DNA from 2 places in the Furfurilactobacillus sp. WILCCON 0119 genome. Region 2 is predicted to be linked to the other one. Evidence: riboswitches for the same ligand, from Rfam matches in the RefSeq annotation. Region 2 holds a riboswitch; the other holds the start of a gene.

Region 1 (8,133 bases), on a different contig from region 2:
AAGTAATAATTCCGCAGTTAGCCGCGCCTCTTTGACCTGGTTTTCTTGTAACGCCCGCCCGGCCTCAGTAATGGAAAGATGCCGGCGCCGGCGATCATCCTTATCGATCTGAATCTCAATTAATCCCTGACTCAGTAAATCCCGGGTTCGTAATGAAACCGCCCCGGTACTTATGTGATTGAGCTCCGCCAACTGGTTAACGGACACATTTGGGTCTTCCGCTAGTTGATTGAGCATGCACAAACTTGCCCAGTTTGTGCCATATTTCATCGGCAGTGTTGTTAGGACCTTTTCAATAATTCGAAAGCTGCCCAAATACCCGCGCTGTAACAGTTCAACAACCTCATTGACGTTTAGTTCGGATGGTGCCTGCTTCTTTTCATCATTCATCTCTCACTACCCTAAATCCTCGGTGATTATTTGCCATTAAAAACTATAATACACATTATAATGAACTACAATTTTAATTATTATCCTTTTAAACAACCGCATGGTCAAGCCCTTTGACTAACTCGACCGATGTTTTATCACCAGTCTTCGGTCATCTAAGCATTATTTAATCTATTTAATTAACAATGACATGAGAAATTAGCCATTTCACTTGAGAAAGGGCTTACATTCGTCTATTATGAGGGAAGTAATCAGACAGTTTACAGCTTTTAATCTGACATTTGTGGGGGTTATAAAATGGCAACAAAGAAAATGATTCTGGATTTAGACACTGGGGTGGATGACGCACTCGCCATCGCCTATGCAGTTGCTTCACCAGAAGTTGATTTAATTGGGATCGTTTCATCATATGGTAACGTTTTGGTAGACAAGTCAGCGGAGAATTCGCTCAACTTGTTAGCCCTATTGGGTGCAACAGACGTTCCCGTTTTCCTAGGTGACGCACATTCCAGCACAACAGATCACTTTGACGTTATGGAAATCAGTCAAAAGATCCATGGGGTCAACGGGATTGGGGAAGTTGAAATTCCTGCAGCAAGTCGCCCAGTTGAAGCAAATTCAGGGATCGATTTCATCATCGATGCTGCACATGAATACGGCGATGATTTGATTTTGGTGCCAACCGGCCCACAAACAAACATTGATGCCGCAATTCAAAAGGATCCAACCATCGCTAACCTGATTGGTAACATGACCTTCATGGGTGGTGCCTTGACTGTTCCTGGTAACGTAACGGCCTTTACAGAAGCCAACATCAACCAGGACCCTGCAGCCGCTGACCGTGTCTTCCGCTCACCATTGCGCTCCACCATGGTTGGGTTAGACGTGACTCTGCGGACCCTTTTGACTAAGAAGGAAACGCAACAATGGCGTGATCTTGGAACGGTTGCCGGTGAAAAATTTGCTGACATTACCGACTACTACATTGACGCTTACTACGATTTAGACATTGATAAAAATGGTTGTGCCATTCACGACCCATTGGCTGTTGGAATCTCAATCGATTCAAGCTACGCTAAGTTGATTGATTTAAACATGAAGGTCACTCATGATGACCCTGCTAACCCTGCTGATATTGGTCGGACCATTGGTGATTCAGCTCGACTGAATGACCCAACGACTAACATGAAGGTTGCAGTTGATGTTGATAAGGATCGTTACCTTGCCCATTTCATGGACTTGTTGACCAACTTATTTGCCCAACATTAATCATTCATATTCTGCTCAATTTGGAGCGACCGTTTCCTAACAAATCAGGAAGCGGTCGCTTTTTATGCGGATTCATGACGTAATCCTAAATGATTGCGTCGTTTAGTCGCCGTCACGATTTTTCCACCTGGGTCAATTAAAAACTTTGGCGTCAATCGTCCTGCTAGCGTAAAATGAACGTAATCATTTAGGAAAGGCGGCGGTGACCATGGCACATAAAGTGTTAACAGCCCTTTGTTACCTCAGCATTTTATTTTTACCAGTTATCTTTCCGCTAATCGTTTGGATCGCTGCAGCTGGGCAACGAGACGTTACTCGTGATGCAGCCCGCGCTTTTTGGAGTCAACTGTTACCAACCATTATTGCTTTTGGGAGCTTTTTTTGGATCGTTGCGGTCGGCTTTACAAGTGGCGCAACGGCTGGCCTTGGTTGGCTCACCCTGTTACTGATTGGTGGATTATGTTTAGTTAGTGCCATTCTTTGGTTTTACAACATCATCATGGGCGTGATGCGGCTACTTGCTTAATCCGTTCCCATAACATAAAGGAGCTCGTTACCATGAAAACATCTACTAGCGCTAGCACCAGAAACCTCGTGTTGGCCGCACTTTTTATTGCCATTATCATCGTGCAGGTCATCGTTCCCTTTTTGGGATACATCCCCTTGGGATTAATGGTTATCGGTTTGCAAATTACCATCATTCAATTTACCGTCGCCATTGCTGCCATTCTGCTCGGACCGTGGTGGGGCGCCCTCATCGGTGGTGTCTGGGGGTTAGCTTCACTGATTCAAGCCTGGACCACCACGTACAACATTGGGGCCTTCCTGTTTAGAAATCCTGTGACCGCCTTGGTTCCCCGAATCATGATCGGCCTTGTCGTCGGGTACACGTTCCAGGCGCTGGCTAAGCGTCACCGTCAGGGATTAGGACTTGTCCTTTCCGGTTTTTGGGCCTCCTTCACTAACACCGCACTGGTTGTTTTGAGTGCATGGTCAACCATTGCCATTTTCCACGTTTACTTCCCTGGAATTCCTCACAGTGGCACATTTATGTGGCTGCTCCTTTCCTTGGTTGGGACAAACGGAATTGCAGAAATGATTGCCGGTGTTATCATCGTGCCGATCATTGGTGGGGCAATCCTCCGCGTTCGTCGGTCAAATTAACGGACATTACTTGTTGAATTTCTGCTAAGTATTCGCTATGATGAGCGTAGTTTAAATAGATCTGGGGTGCCGTTTGGCTGAGATAAGACCCATTGAACCTGCTCCGGTTAGTACCGGCGAAGGGAGATACGTCACAACAATCCGTTAATTTGGATTGTTTTCAATGTCGCAATTGCGCCCCGGCACAGACTCTATCTGTGTCGGGGTTTTTATGTCTCAAATAGCGGTTCCTAATGTCCGGTAACATTACCAATAGGAGGAACTTTTTATGCAACATCAATCAGCACCACATCACAATTCATGGCACCTTCGTGACGTCATCTTAATCACGATCATGGCGATTTTCATGGGAATCATTTTCTTTGCCGTTGGTTTTTTGTACAACGGACTTACCCTGTTGCTAACCCCATTTGGGTTGGCACCATTCGCCAATGACGCCCTGCTGGGGCTCTGGACCATGGCTGGTCCACTCGCCGCCTTCATGCTTCGGAAAGTTGGTTCTGCCACCATCGGCGAGCTCCTGGCATCCGCTGTTGAGGCCATCATCGGTGGACAGTGGGGCCCCAGCACCCTTCTTTCTGGCTTTATTCAGGGGTTTGGTTCTGAACTGGGTTTCACGTTTACGCGCTATCGCCGTTATGACTTATGGTCCCTCTCGCTATCTGCTATCACCACAGCCATCGTAACGTTTATTTGGGACCTTGCTCGCTCTGGTTACAGTGCCTTTCACCCCGGGATGCTAATCGGCTTGTTCATCACCCGGGTCATCTCAATGTGGCTGTTTGGCGGTCTCCTTGTTGCCGCGGTTACGAAACTTCTCGACCGCTCGCACCTCCTGGATCGGCGCGCCTAACGTTACATTTACCTTTTATGAAAGTGAACCATTATGTCATTGATTAATCTCGATCACGTTACGTTTTATTATGATGCACAGCAACAACCAGTCCTTAACGATCAGTCACTTGACGTTTTCGACGGCACGTTTAATTTACTAACGGGCCCATCAGGAACTGGCAAATCGACGTTTCTGAAGCTGGTCGCCGGACTTTACCCTGCGTTTACGGGCCACCAAGAGCAGGGGCACATCACCATCGCCGGTCAGGACGTTAACGTCTTGGCGCCTAACGACCGAACCGCACTGGTTGCCATGATGTTTCAAAATCCCGGTGAACAGTTCGCTATGCCCACTCCCCGTGAAGAGCTCGTTTTTGCACTGGAAAACCAACGGCTCAATCCAGCAGTCATTCCTGATAAGGTTAGGAACGCTCTGGCCTTCGCCAATGTTGCCGACCTTGCGGACCGGCAATTTACCACCCTATCCGGTGGCGAGCAGCAAAAGGTTTCGCTTGCCCTAATTGTTGCGCTTGAATCGCGCGTGATCCTCCTGGATGAACCCTTTGCAAACGTTGATCCTGAGGCCCGTACGGTCTTATTAGACCGGTTGAGCGAGTTAGCCACCAATCATCATAAAACGATTCTCATTGCCGACCATGATCTATCAGACTATCGTGACCGGATCGATCAACTTTACGTTTTGGATCCGACTCGTCAGCAGATTCATCCGGCAACAGTCACCGAAACGGCCACTCGGTTTACCGACTTTGCGGCACATGCTCATCAACCACAATCACTTTCCCCTGTCGTTCAGACAGCATCGGAATTTGACCTCAACGAGCTCACGGTCGGCCACCAAACACCCTTACTGACCGCTACCTCGTTAAGCCTGTTTCAGGCACAACTCACCGTTATTACTGGTGCTAACGGGACGGGGAAATCAACGTTGCTCAATGCACTGGCACGGTTACAACCGTACACGGGAACCATTACTTGGCGGCAGACTGACCTCAACAAAATCCGCCGCCAACAGTATGCAAAACACGTCGCGTTGGTCTTCCAACAGGCCAGCAGTCAGTTTTTGCGCATCACGGTTGCAGAGGAACTGGCCCTTAGCCAGACGCACCAAGTCTCCACTGAATGGACACCCGCTAAAGTTGATGCCACGCTTAGCGACCTCGGCCTCGCCGATTTATTAGACCGCGTCGTCTACACGCTTAGTGAGGGCCAAAAGAAAAAATTACAGCTCTTATTGATGTTGATCATGGGGACGGATACGCTGCTCCTGGATGAACCACTCACCAGTTTAGACTTAACGTCAACGCACCAAATGCTTCAGTTACTACATGAGGCGGTTCATCAACATGGCCACACGATTATCATGATTACCCACCAACTCACGGATGTGGTCCACTACGCAGATCGGCACATCCACCTAATCAATCACCAACTCCACTACGAGGCTTCCCTATGAACCCAACCATTCTCCTCAGCTTAATTCTTTTGATCGGTATCGAAATTTCGTTTACCAGCGTCATCTGGGCCAATGTTTTGATTCTTATCATCAGTCTCTTTATTATGTGTTGGCGACGTGCGCCCTTAGTATCGTTTGTTCGTCTCGCCCTCATTCCACTCATCCCCGCAGTCGGGATTTGGTGTTCCATCCGGTTCACAACGAGTGGTCAAAACGCCCACTTTGCTTGGGTTCTTGCCACCCGGATCTACGCCTATGCTGGCCTCGGCGGCCTCTTTACGTTTTCAACGACCCCTGCAAAAACGTTGGCCTCACTGGAACAAAATGCCCACCTCCCGACAACCTTTGTTTACGGCATGGTTGGTGCGCTTAACTTTGTGCCACAGATTCGTCGCGAGGTCACCATCATTCGGGCCAGTGCTCAAATGCGCGGCATCACGCTTCATTTCTGGTCACCACAGCTGCTTTTCAAGGCCATCGTGGCCGCCCTTAACTGGTCCGAAAATTTGGCCGAGGCCATGACTTCTCACGGCTTTACTGAAAATGCGCCCCGAACACACGTGACTGTCGTTTCGGTTCCAATCTGGAATTATTGGGTCGCTGGCATTAGCTTACTTTGCTTACAGACCGTGTTGTTTAGCTCGTTATCGTAAGTCTAAAAAATCGCTTCTTCGTTGACGATAAGTCAATGAAGAAGCGATTTTTTTTACGACAAGGATTATTTAAAATGTTGATCTAAAAACGCTTGGATGTGTGCTTGATAGGCCGTTGGATCATGCCGGAATGAGGCAGCGTGTTTTGCCCCCTTCACGATCCATAGCGACTTTGGTCCGCCAGCAGCGCGGTAATTTTTATAAACCATGCTGGTTGGCACGAACGTATCCTTATCACCGTGAATAAAGAACATCGGTTTATCATTTTTCTTCACCGCATTCACCGAGCTGGCTTCCGCATAATTATACCCGGCGCGAATCTGACTGATTTCACTCACGATCCCCACTAGTGGCCATGCGGGGAGTCCATACATCGACTTTGCCTGATAGCTGATTTCATCCTTCACCGATGTGTAGCCACAGTCCTCGATGTAGGCCCGAACTTGTTTAGGGACATCCGGTTCGCCGCTGACCATCATGGTCGTTGCGCCACCCATCGACACACCAAACATCAATAGTTGACTGTCTGCGCCATTTTTTTGCACAACTTGTTTAAGCCATTTTACATAATCACGCCGATCTAGCCAGCCATAGCCAATGTACTTCCCCTGTGACTGCCCGGCCGCCCGATCATCTGGGATCAACACGTTAAAGCCCATGTCATGAAACATGGTCCCATAGGCCGCCATTTTTTCTTTGTTTCCCCCGAACCCGTGCGCGATCACCACCGTTTTCTTTGTGGGGGTTGCTGCCGGCAAGTAATCAGCGACAAGCTTTAACTGCCCGGGTTGACCTGTAATGGTCCACCGCTGTTTGTGCTGCTTTTTAAACCACTGATCACGACCATACAGTGGATCACTATGTTTTAACGGTTGATTATTGATAAACGCTTTGTGGCTCCGCACCTCCGCCACCTGGAAAAAGTACGTCCCCGCGGCCAATAAACCACCGCAGACTAAACAAACCAGCACAATGAGACTAACGACCCATGCCCGGCGGTGACCATGAGAACTTTTGCCGTGGCGATTTTGATTCTGTTTCATTTATTGACCCCCTATACTAATTTGTTCACCTTACCACGCCTGCCAGCCTTCTTCAACGGGCGTTCCTCGCAAATGACTGCTATAATGGCCGTAACATAATGTTCACTTTTAGGAGGCACCATCATGAAATATCAACAAACGTGGGCTCTCGACAACATTTTCCCCGGTGGTTTCGAGTCACCAGAAGCCGCCGCGCGCTTAACAGCGCTGACCGCAAGTATCGCAACGTTAACACAGACCCTTGCTGAATTGGATCTGACCGCTGATGCACCCGCTTACTCAGCACTAACGGCCTACATTACCACGCGTGATGAGACTGCCGATGGTTTAAAGGAACTCAGCGTCTTTTGGACTGCTCACCAATCTGCTGATTTCAATAACCACGCCATTGCGCCAAAAATCGCGCGGTTAAACGAGGTTTCCGCTAAGTTTGCCGATCTTGACGTGACACTTGGTAAACGTCTTGCGACGGTCAGCGATGACGCGTTCACCACGCTTGTTGCCACACCAGCCCTCGCGCCGATTGCCTTTAACCTTACCGAACTACGCACTCATGCCAACGAACAATTAGATGAAGCCACCGAAAGTGTTATTAATCAGCTGTCTGTTGACGGCTTAACCGGGTGGAGCACGCACTATGACACCATTGCCGGTCAAGTCGCAGTGCCGTTTACCGATGCTTTTGGCCATCAGCAGACGCTTTCTGCTGGTCAGGCCCTAAACCAACTCACTGGGGCCGCTGATAATCAGACCAGAGACCACCTCATGGCCGCCTATGAATCTGCATGGGGGCAACAAGAGGCCGTGGCAGCGGACACACTCAATCACCTTGCTGGCTTCCGTTTACAAGTCGATCGCCTCCACAACACGACTGCCTTCCTAAAGGAGCCGCTGGAACAAAACCGGATGAGCCGGCAGACACTTCAAGCCATGTGGAACGTTGTGGAAGCCAACAAGGAAATGTTTATTCCATACATGGATCGGAAGGCTGCCCTGCTTGGCAAGTCATCATACGACTGGCAGGATCAATCAGCGCCCATTACCGTCGCTGGTTTTACCCAACCACACATTGATTACGATGACGCCGCGGACTTCATCGTCAAAAACTTTGATCACTTTAGCCCCAAAATGGCTCACCTGGCCCAAACCGCCTTTGACAATCAGTGGATCGAAGTTGAAGACCGCCCTGGCAAACAGCCTGGCGGTTACATGGAGGATGTGCCTGAACGACAGGAATCACGAATCTTTTTAACGTATACTGGCACACCAGAAGATGCGTCAGCCGTCGCCCATGAGCTGGGCCATG
Region 2 (8,133 bases):
ATAACGTTTTGCAACATGCTGTGTTTCAATTATCATGTTGAACGCTCCTTTTTCAAATTAACCCTAGTTTATTCTGTCATGAGTTGAATTACCATCATTTCAGCTAACTTAGTGACAACTGTCAGGCCGCAAAAAAAGGCCTCCGTTAGCACGGAACCCCTTTTGCTGGTTCATTAATTGTTAACGGCCTGACTGGAACAACCGGCGCCACCAAGAAACATGGGCTTGTGCCTTCGCCGCATTATTAGCAACGCGGGAACTCGAATGCCGCATGCTGTGTCGGGCACCACGTTTGGCCTCAGCCATTTGTCGTGTCGCGATACTAATTGCCCGCAGGTCTTCCCTACGAACCGGAATCGTCATATCCGTCGCGCCGCTTTGCGGACGCACCACCTCAGGGAAAACCTGTAACGTTGGGTGCAGGGTGGCTGTTGAGCCATTGACCTCGAAGCTAAGCGTGACGTTATAGGTTCCTGGGATGTTGTGATCAGCCGTTGAATCATTATAGTGCATCTCGGTCCATCGTGTTCGATCCCGACCGTACTGGTCTTGCGCTACCGCAACGTACCGGTTGGGAATTGGATCACCATCACCGACAATGGTCATTTGGTTGTGGGCGGTAAACTTAAAGATGTTTTGATACGCGGTCAGATTGATTCGTTTGCCGTGATCGGTATACCGAATTTGAACCGGGTAACGACCAGCCTGTGTCCAATCCACCGCTGACATATCAATGATTGCCTTGGCACTGTCGATTTGTTCACCATTGGCATTGACCAGTGTCTTAATGAACCGCGCTGGGTTAGTCCGGGGACCGTTAACGTACGTTGTCTGGTTGGCGGTCTCAACCGTCACAAAGTTATCAATGATACGTAACACCTGGTGTGCGCCCGCCGTGACGCCATTTACTGTATACGTCACCATTGCACCATAGGTACTGTTTACAAGCAACGTCTTTGGCGTTTCGTCAAACGTAACGCCCAGTTCGCCGTGTTGCCCTGGATCCGTCAATTCACGAACAAATGACCGGTCTAACGGCAAATCTTCACCAGCATGAATAACGACATCTTGGCCGTTAAACGAAAAAATGTGAAGGTGTGCGGTTGCTGTCACCGTTCGTCCTGGGTTCGTATACCGTAAATTAACGCGGTAGTCATCCGGTTTTGTCCAGTCAACGTTTTTAAGGTCCACCTCGACCAGGCGTGGATCAACTGGGCGGCCAGTTGCGTCATACACCGCCTTGACAAAGCTCGTTTTCTGTAACCGTGGTCCACCAACGTACGTGGTCCGATCTTGAGCAATGACCGTTGCCCGGTTCGTAATTACCCGTAACTGGTTATTTTGTTTTTCTTCTGCTTGACCCTTACGATTACGATGCGGATTGATCATCTGCTCACCTCCTTAGTGATTTTCACAGCACGTTGGCATGCGACTCTAACAAAATATTAATTTTTCTTAAATCCATTGTACCTAAATTGAATCCTGTTGAACAGATTTAAACATTGCGAAAACGACTAACTGATGGGCCTGCTTAGCTCCGTGCTTCCCATTCTGATTCCAGCATGGAATAGGTGGCGAGACTCTGGAACGTGTCGTTGATCAGAACGTGATCCCGAAGTGTCCCGTCAAAATGCATGTTTAACCGTTCAGCAACGGCTTGACTAGCTTTGTTATTGACATCGGCGTTTAAGATGATCTTGTGTAGATTCAATTCATCAAATCCAATCGTAAGTAACCGATCAACGGCCCGTGTCATTAGTCCCTGGCCCTGGTAGCGTGAACTGAGCCAGTAGCCAATCTCAGCATGCGCATTGTTTGAATCAATGTTATGTAGATCAATACTACCAACCGCGTGACCATCGATCACCAGCGTCAACGGCAGCATCTTGCCATCTGCAAACTGATGACGCGCATGGTTAATAAAGCCAGTTTCGTCATCAACGGACTGCATGTCGTTTGCCCATGCCAGCCACTTACTAAATTCGGCACGGTCTTCGTCGATCCATGTATATAATTTATCCGCGTCCTCTTCACTGATCAATTTTAAAGCTAGGTGTTCGTCCAATTGATGTGTAAACATAGCGTCCATCCTTTATTTTCGTTTCGTCACTCTTTAATAATTTACCATAAGTTGCGCCAAAAAACGGAATCTTTTCGACAGGTTTTATAAAATAATTGGTTGACAGATGAATTATGAGTGGCGTATCTTAATTGGCAATGAATAAAAGACAGTTTAAACGAAAGGAATTCATCAACATGCAATTTTCTAACGTTCAGTTGAATACTTGGCAAAGCTGGTAATCAGGTTGCGTAACCGCCGTTAGAAACGGATGCAATCTGAGTGTGATACTCGATTGTATCCGTGCCGGCGTCTTTTGATGAGTTTTTTTGATCATCAAGTCTGCATGGGTCATAAACCCGCGGACTTGGTGATTTTTTTATTGCCAAAGACAGTCCTCGGGGGCTGTCTTTTTTTCAGGCATTGAAAATTTTGATTCTAAACGAGGTTGACTTATGTCACGAATGAAACGCTCTGCCATCACTGTGGGTTTACTGCTCACCTTAACGTTGACCCTGGCCGCTTGTGGCCAGCATCGAACCGCAGATCAACACACACTAAACGTTACTGAACAGACTGAAATGCTCTCCCTTGATCCGTCCAAGGCAACGGATAACACGTCACTGACAGCGCTAGCAAACTCCGATGAAGGGCTCTACCGAATCGGTAAAAACAATACACCACAACCAGCGCTGGCCGCTAAAACAACAGTTTCAAAAGATGGTTTGAACTGGACCATCACACTTCGTAAAAACACAAAATGGTCCAATGGTGATCCCGTCACCGCAGCCGACTTTGTGTACGCATGGCAGCGAACCAACGACCCGAAAACGGCCGGTCAATACGCTTACTTATTCAGCGGTGTGAAAAACGCTGATGAAATCCAGGCCGGCAAAGCCCCCGTTTCGAGTCTTGGGATTCAGGCCGTTGGTTCCGATAAGCTGAAAATCACCCTCACAAAGCCAATTCCCTACTTTAAGCTACTTCTCGGGTTCCCCGTTTTCTTCCCGCAAAATGAGCGGGTCGTTAACGCACAGGGAAAGCACTACGGCCTTTCAGCAAATGCTCAAGTTTACAACGGGCCGTTCACCATTAAGGGCTGGACCGGGACGAACCCAAAGTGGACACTGGCACGTAATAGCCAGTACTGGGATCGACGGCACGTCAAGCTACAAAACATTCATTTTGCAGTTGTAAAGGATGCAAGTACTAGTTTGAACCTCTACAACTCCGGGGCAACGGACCTGACAACGTTGAGCAGCAGCCAGGTCGCAAATGAAAAAAGCAATCCCGCTTATCACTACCGGGCTGGTTCCGCCTCTGCGTTCATTGGATTAAATCAAACGACCAAATCCCCACTTCAGCAGCTGGCCGTGCGGCAGGCGTTATCGCTAGCCATTAATCGAAAGCAACTCACAAACGACACCCTTCAGGATGGCTCCACGCCAGCAACCGGGTTAACACCAGCAAAACTGATGCAAAATCCCCAAACGGGAGCCGATTTTGCCAAGGAAACCAGTGTTAAAGCCGTCACCACAGCCGACATGGCGAAAGCAACGCGCCTTGCCCGGGCCGGGCTAAAAGCGAGCGGTCAGTCCGCGTTGACCATTAACTTGCTAGCAAACGATACCGGCAATAGTAAACAGGTTGCTGAGTACCTTCAGTCACAATGGAATAAACTTCCGGGCATTACCGTGCACATTCAGACGGTGCCCTTAAAGGCGCAGTTAAGTGCCATTACGACCGGCAAGTATCAAGCTGCTGTTCTAAGCTGGAGCGGTGATTACAATGATCCGGAAACGTTCTTATCACTCTTCCAAAGCACAAACCATCAAATTGCGGCTAAATGGACAGATAAGACGTTTGATCAAGCAATGGATCAAGCGGCTGGAAGTGACGCTAACAACGCTCAAAAACGCTATCAGGACCTCAAAACGGCACAAACAACGTTGACGCGTGATTTAGGCGTGATCCCACTTTACTGGGGATCCAGTGTGGGCGGTACCTTACAACGAAGCAATCTCCATGGGCTGGTCTATAATACCGCCGGCGTTAACTACAATTTCAAAAATGTAACCTTGAGTAAATAAGACCACAAGTTAGTTAACGGCGACTGACCAATCAAAAAGGACTGTATTCCCAGAAATTCAGGAATGCAGTCCTTTTTGATTGGTCTATTAATGACTCGCTGATTCAGCGTTATCAGCGGCCGCCCGGGCCTTTGTCTGTTTTTGGATGCTTACCCTGCGGTAGCAAACTAAAAAGATGATGTCCGTCAAAATCATGGCAAGAATCCCCCAAATGAACGAACCGTTAAATTGGAATGGTAAGAGGACCCCTACTAAAAGTCCGATGATGATCCCGGTCACTGCCATCACCCACGCGATGTTGGTTGGCATGGCCGGATTGATTGGTTTTGGTCGTTTCTGCATGATGTTCTCCCCAGTAAACTAATTAATTGCTATTAGTGTAGGCCTCGGCGTGAGAAAAATGCAATCTTTTCCCGTTGGTTTAGCGAGAGTTTAATGTTTTTCGCCGCTTAGCTAAATGTTTCCAGCAGGTCGTGGGCTGCCGCAGTGATGTTGGGCGCCTGGGTGAGTAAACTGATAACAGCGGCGCCGGCGACACCTGTCCTGGCCACTGCTTGGTAATTAGCTTGCGTAAGGCCACCAATCGCAACAATGGGGCGGCGACTTGCCTGAACTAAGGCCGTTAACCCGGTTAATCCAATGGCTGGATCCGCATCTGCTTTTGATTGCGTTGGAAAAATGGGCCCACTACCAATGTAGTCAACTGCCGCCAACGTGTTTGCGGTGCGAACTTGAGCCAATGTATGGCACGAATAGCCGATGATCATGTCGGGAACGGCGGCAATGACCGCCTCGATGCGTTGATCCGTTTGACCGACGTGGATCCCGTCCGCATGGAGCGTTTGGGCTAAGTCAACGTCATCATCAACAAAAAACGGAATGCTGGCCGTTTGGCATTGTGCCCGGAGCTGTTCCCCCAACGTTAATCGGGCTGTTCCTGTTAGTGCACCAGGTCCCTTTTCACGGTACTGAAAAGCAGTGATTCCCCCGTCGATTGCCGCTGCCAACTGATCTGGCAAGGTTTGACCAGCTGGGACATCTTGTGATCCAGCCACAAAGTACGCCGTTAATTGCTTTGCGTTAAAGTTCATTGTGCCCCTCCTGCTCATCAATGGTGGCCCAATGATTCAATGGTCCGTGACCATGACCCACCGTAATCCCGTCTGTTATGGTCGCCGTGACGAATTGCTTCCCGGTGCGAATGGCAGTTTCAATGCTGGCCCCCTTCGCAAGTTCAGCGGTGATGCAGGCTGAGAGTGTGTCGCCAGTCCCGTGTGTCCTGATCGTCTCGATGCGCGGCGCGCTAAGCCAAAAAGACCGGCCGTTTTCTAACAGCACAAAATCGCGAACCTGATCACTATTTGCTTCGTGACCCCCTTTAATAATAACGTTGGCGGTCCCACGCGTTTGTAACTGCTCAGCGGCTCGTTGCATGTCCTGATCAGTCGTTATCGTCATGTTGGTTAAGGCCATTGCTTCAGGAAGATTTGGTGTGACGATGGTCGCAAGTGGCAGTAGCTCATCACGAACCACAGCAATTGCATCGTCACTAAGCAACGGTGCGCCCCCTTTAGCAATCATTACGGGGTCCACGGTTAACGGGCCAAAGTCGTAGCGCTTCAGGTTCGTCACCACCGTTTTAACCCGCGTAACGTCAGCGAGCATACCCGTTTTACAGGCTTTAATGGCGAGATCCGCTGCTAAACTAGCAAATTGCGCATCAATAATTTTTGGTGGCAGAGAAAACGCATCCTGCACCCCGAGCGTATTTTGAGCAGTAATGGCAACAAGAACAGTCGTTGCGAAGGTTTTTCGCGCCTGCATGGTCTTTAGATCTGCCTGCATCCCAGCGCCGCCGCCAGAATCAGAGCCAGCAATGGACAGTGCTTGTGGGTATTGGTCATCGTGATCAAATGCGTTCATAACGTGTTAGTCCTCCCCTAATTGAATAAATGGCGCAAGGTCGTTAGCGGTCACGCCACAGAGCGCATCTAATAGTCGAATCCCAAACGTTCCCGGTTGTCGCTCAGTTAATTGATGGTGCGTCACCGTCCAGGCGCCAATGGCCCCAAATAACGCGGTCCCTGTGGCAATTGCGGTCAACGGTTGGTCACTAACCGCAAGGAATGCACCGAGCGCACTGCTGAGCAGGTCGCCAGAACCAACGTGGGTCGCAAACAATGGCGTTCCGGCCCGGTTGATCACGACATGGTCGCCGTCCGTAATGATATCAATTGGTCCAGTCGCAACCACACAGCAGTGGTACTGTGCTGCAACCGCTTTGGCCGTTTCAATGGTGGTTGACAGGCCATTTTGGTTGGCTGCGTCAATTCCCCGCGTTACCGCCGTCAAGCCAGCAAGACTCGCAATTTCACCGGTGTTCCCACGAATGACGGTCGGTTGAACCATCGCCATTAAGTGATCAAACACCTGCCGTCGTTTTGGAAGATCAACGGCAACCGGATCAACAATCACCGGAACGTGGGCCGTGTTAGCGGCTTGGCCAAGGGCCTCCATGTGCGTGACTTGGGCTGGTGTCCATGTGCCAAGGTTTAGAACAACTGCATCGGCAATGGTCAGGAGATCCGCTGTTTCTTCAGGTGCACATGACATAATGGGCGACGCGCCGATCGCGCTTAGCGCATTGGCGACCTCGTTGACTGTGACAATGTTGCTAAGGTTTAAAACCACCGGCTGGTGCGCCCTAATGGTCATTAATAAGGCCGGGTCAACGGCTGTGAACTTGTTTGTCATTGTGACAACTCCTTTTAATTACACAAAAAGGGCGCTGAACCAGGATTAATGGTCCAGCGCCCCGCTCAATCGTACCTTAAAAACCCGGGTTGCTGACCACTTTCCTACGCAAGTGTAAACTTACAGGTTCAAAGGGTCCGGCAAGTTGCCATCTCAGTTCATCAATGATGAACCCCCCTAGTGGTGTTCGCTTATTCATTATTAGCATACAGATTAATTCTTGTGCCGTCAATTCAAGCCGTTACCGATCTTGCCACTGTCGCTTGATGAACGCACTTCGCCCACCCGCTTCTTCCATTTCAAAGCGGAGCGGATTCTTTTTGTAGAAATCCTGATGATAGTCCTCAGCTGGGTAAAATGGCTTGGCATCTTCGATCTGGGTCACAATCGGTTGATCAAACCGGCCAGACGCGGCAAGTGCTGCCTTAGACGCTTCTGCCACTGATCGCTGTTCGGAACCATTCACATAAATTACCGGACGATAACTGTCACCACGGTCTTGGAATTGACCCATGGCGTCAGTTGGATCCGTTTGTTGCCAGTAAATATCAACCAGTTGTTCATATGACATAACGGTTGGGTCAAACGTGATTTTGACGGCTTCCGTATGCCCAGTTGTGTGACTGGCGACTTGCTCATACGTTGGGTTGGCCACGTGGCCGCCAGTGTAGCCGGCGACAACACTGTGGATGCCCGGAACCGTGTCAAAGGGTTTAACCATGCACCAAAAACACCCGCCTGCAAAAATTGCTGTTTCTTCTGCCATCGTTAATCCTCCTGTTGGTGTGCTTGTTGGGAAACGTTAGGAAATTGACTGATGTAGTCAGTGTACCCCTGGGCCTCTAACTGATCTGCCGGGACAAAACGGAGGGCCGCAGAATTGATGCAGTACCGTAACCCACCGGCTGCGATCGGACCATCAGTAAAAACATGGCCAAGGTGTGAGTTAGCGTCGCGGCTCCGTACTTCAGTTCGTTCCATTCCAAATGATTGATCACGGTGTTCCTGAACGTTTTGTGGTGCGATTGGCTTTGTAAATGAGGGCCACCCACAACCAGCGTCATATTTATCCAGCGACGAAAACATGGGTTCACCACTCACAATGTCAACGTAAATTCCTGGTTTATCAAACGCGTCATACTGCCCAGAAAACGGGCGTTCCGTCGCACCCTCTTGAGTGACCGCGTATGCTTCCTTACTCAACCGTGCGAGTGCGTCTTTTTTATCTTG

What was found. A riboswitch is a leader RNA that binds a small molecule or an ion and turns the genes downstream of it on or off. The one in region 2 is predicted to bind thiamine pyrophosphate.
Region 1: another riboswitch for thiamine pyrophosphate. It lies ahead of ACRYI5_RS06545 (ECF transporter S component); the one in region 2 lies ahead of thiM (hydroxyethylthiazole kinase).

The regions. Positions count from the first base shown of each region.
Region 1 covers NZ_JBPCCV010000003.1:207,552-215,684, forward strand. Annotated here, with positions in the region: gene ACRYI5_RS06525 (MarR family winged helix-turn-helix transcriptional regulator) at 1-390, opposite strand, end outside; gene ACRYI5_RS06530 (nucleoside hydrolase) at 688-1,659, shown strand; gene ACRYI5_RS06535 (hypothetical protein) at 1,868-2,185, shown strand; gene ACRYI5_RS06540 (ECF transporter S component) at 2,218-2,823, shown strand; TPP riboswitch at 2,876-2,965, shown strand; gene ACRYI5_RS06545 (ECF transporter S component) at 3,092-3,676, shown strand; gene ACRYI5_RS06550 (ABC transporter ATP-binding protein) at 3,710-5,131, shown strand; gene ACRYI5_RS06555 (energy-coupling factor transporter transmembrane component T family protein) at 5,128-5,784, shown strand; gene ACRYI5_RS06560 (alpha/beta hydrolase) at 5,850-6,827, opposite strand; gene ACRYI5_RS06565 (M3 family oligoendopeptidase) at 6,951-8,133, shown strand, end outside.
Region 2 covers NZ_JBPCCV010000001.1:467,965-476,097, forward strand. Annotated here, with positions in the region: gene ACRYI5_RS02480 (ABC transporter ATP-binding protein) at 1-36, opposite strand, end outside; gene ACRYI5_RS02485 (hypothetical protein) at 181-1,389, opposite strand; gene ACRYI5_RS02490 (GNAT family N-acetyltransferase) at 1,532-2,080, opposite strand; gene ACRYI5_RS02495 (peptide ABC transporter substrate-binding protein) at 2,515-4,149, shown strand; gene ACRYI5_RS02500 (hypothetical protein) at 4,237-4,491, opposite strand; gene thiE (thiamine phosphate synthase) at 4,599-5,240, opposite strand; gene thiD (bifunctional hydroxymethylpyrimidine kinase/phosphomethylpyrimidine kinase) at 5,230-6,072, opposite strand; gene thiM (hydroxyethylthiazole kinase) at 6,079-6,903, opposite strand; TPP riboswitch at 6,988-7,092, opposite strand; gene msrA (peptide-methionine (S)-S-oxide reductase MsrA) at 7,145-7,669, opposite strand; gene msrB (peptide-methionine (R)-S-oxide reductase MsrB) at 7,672-8,133, opposite strand, start outside.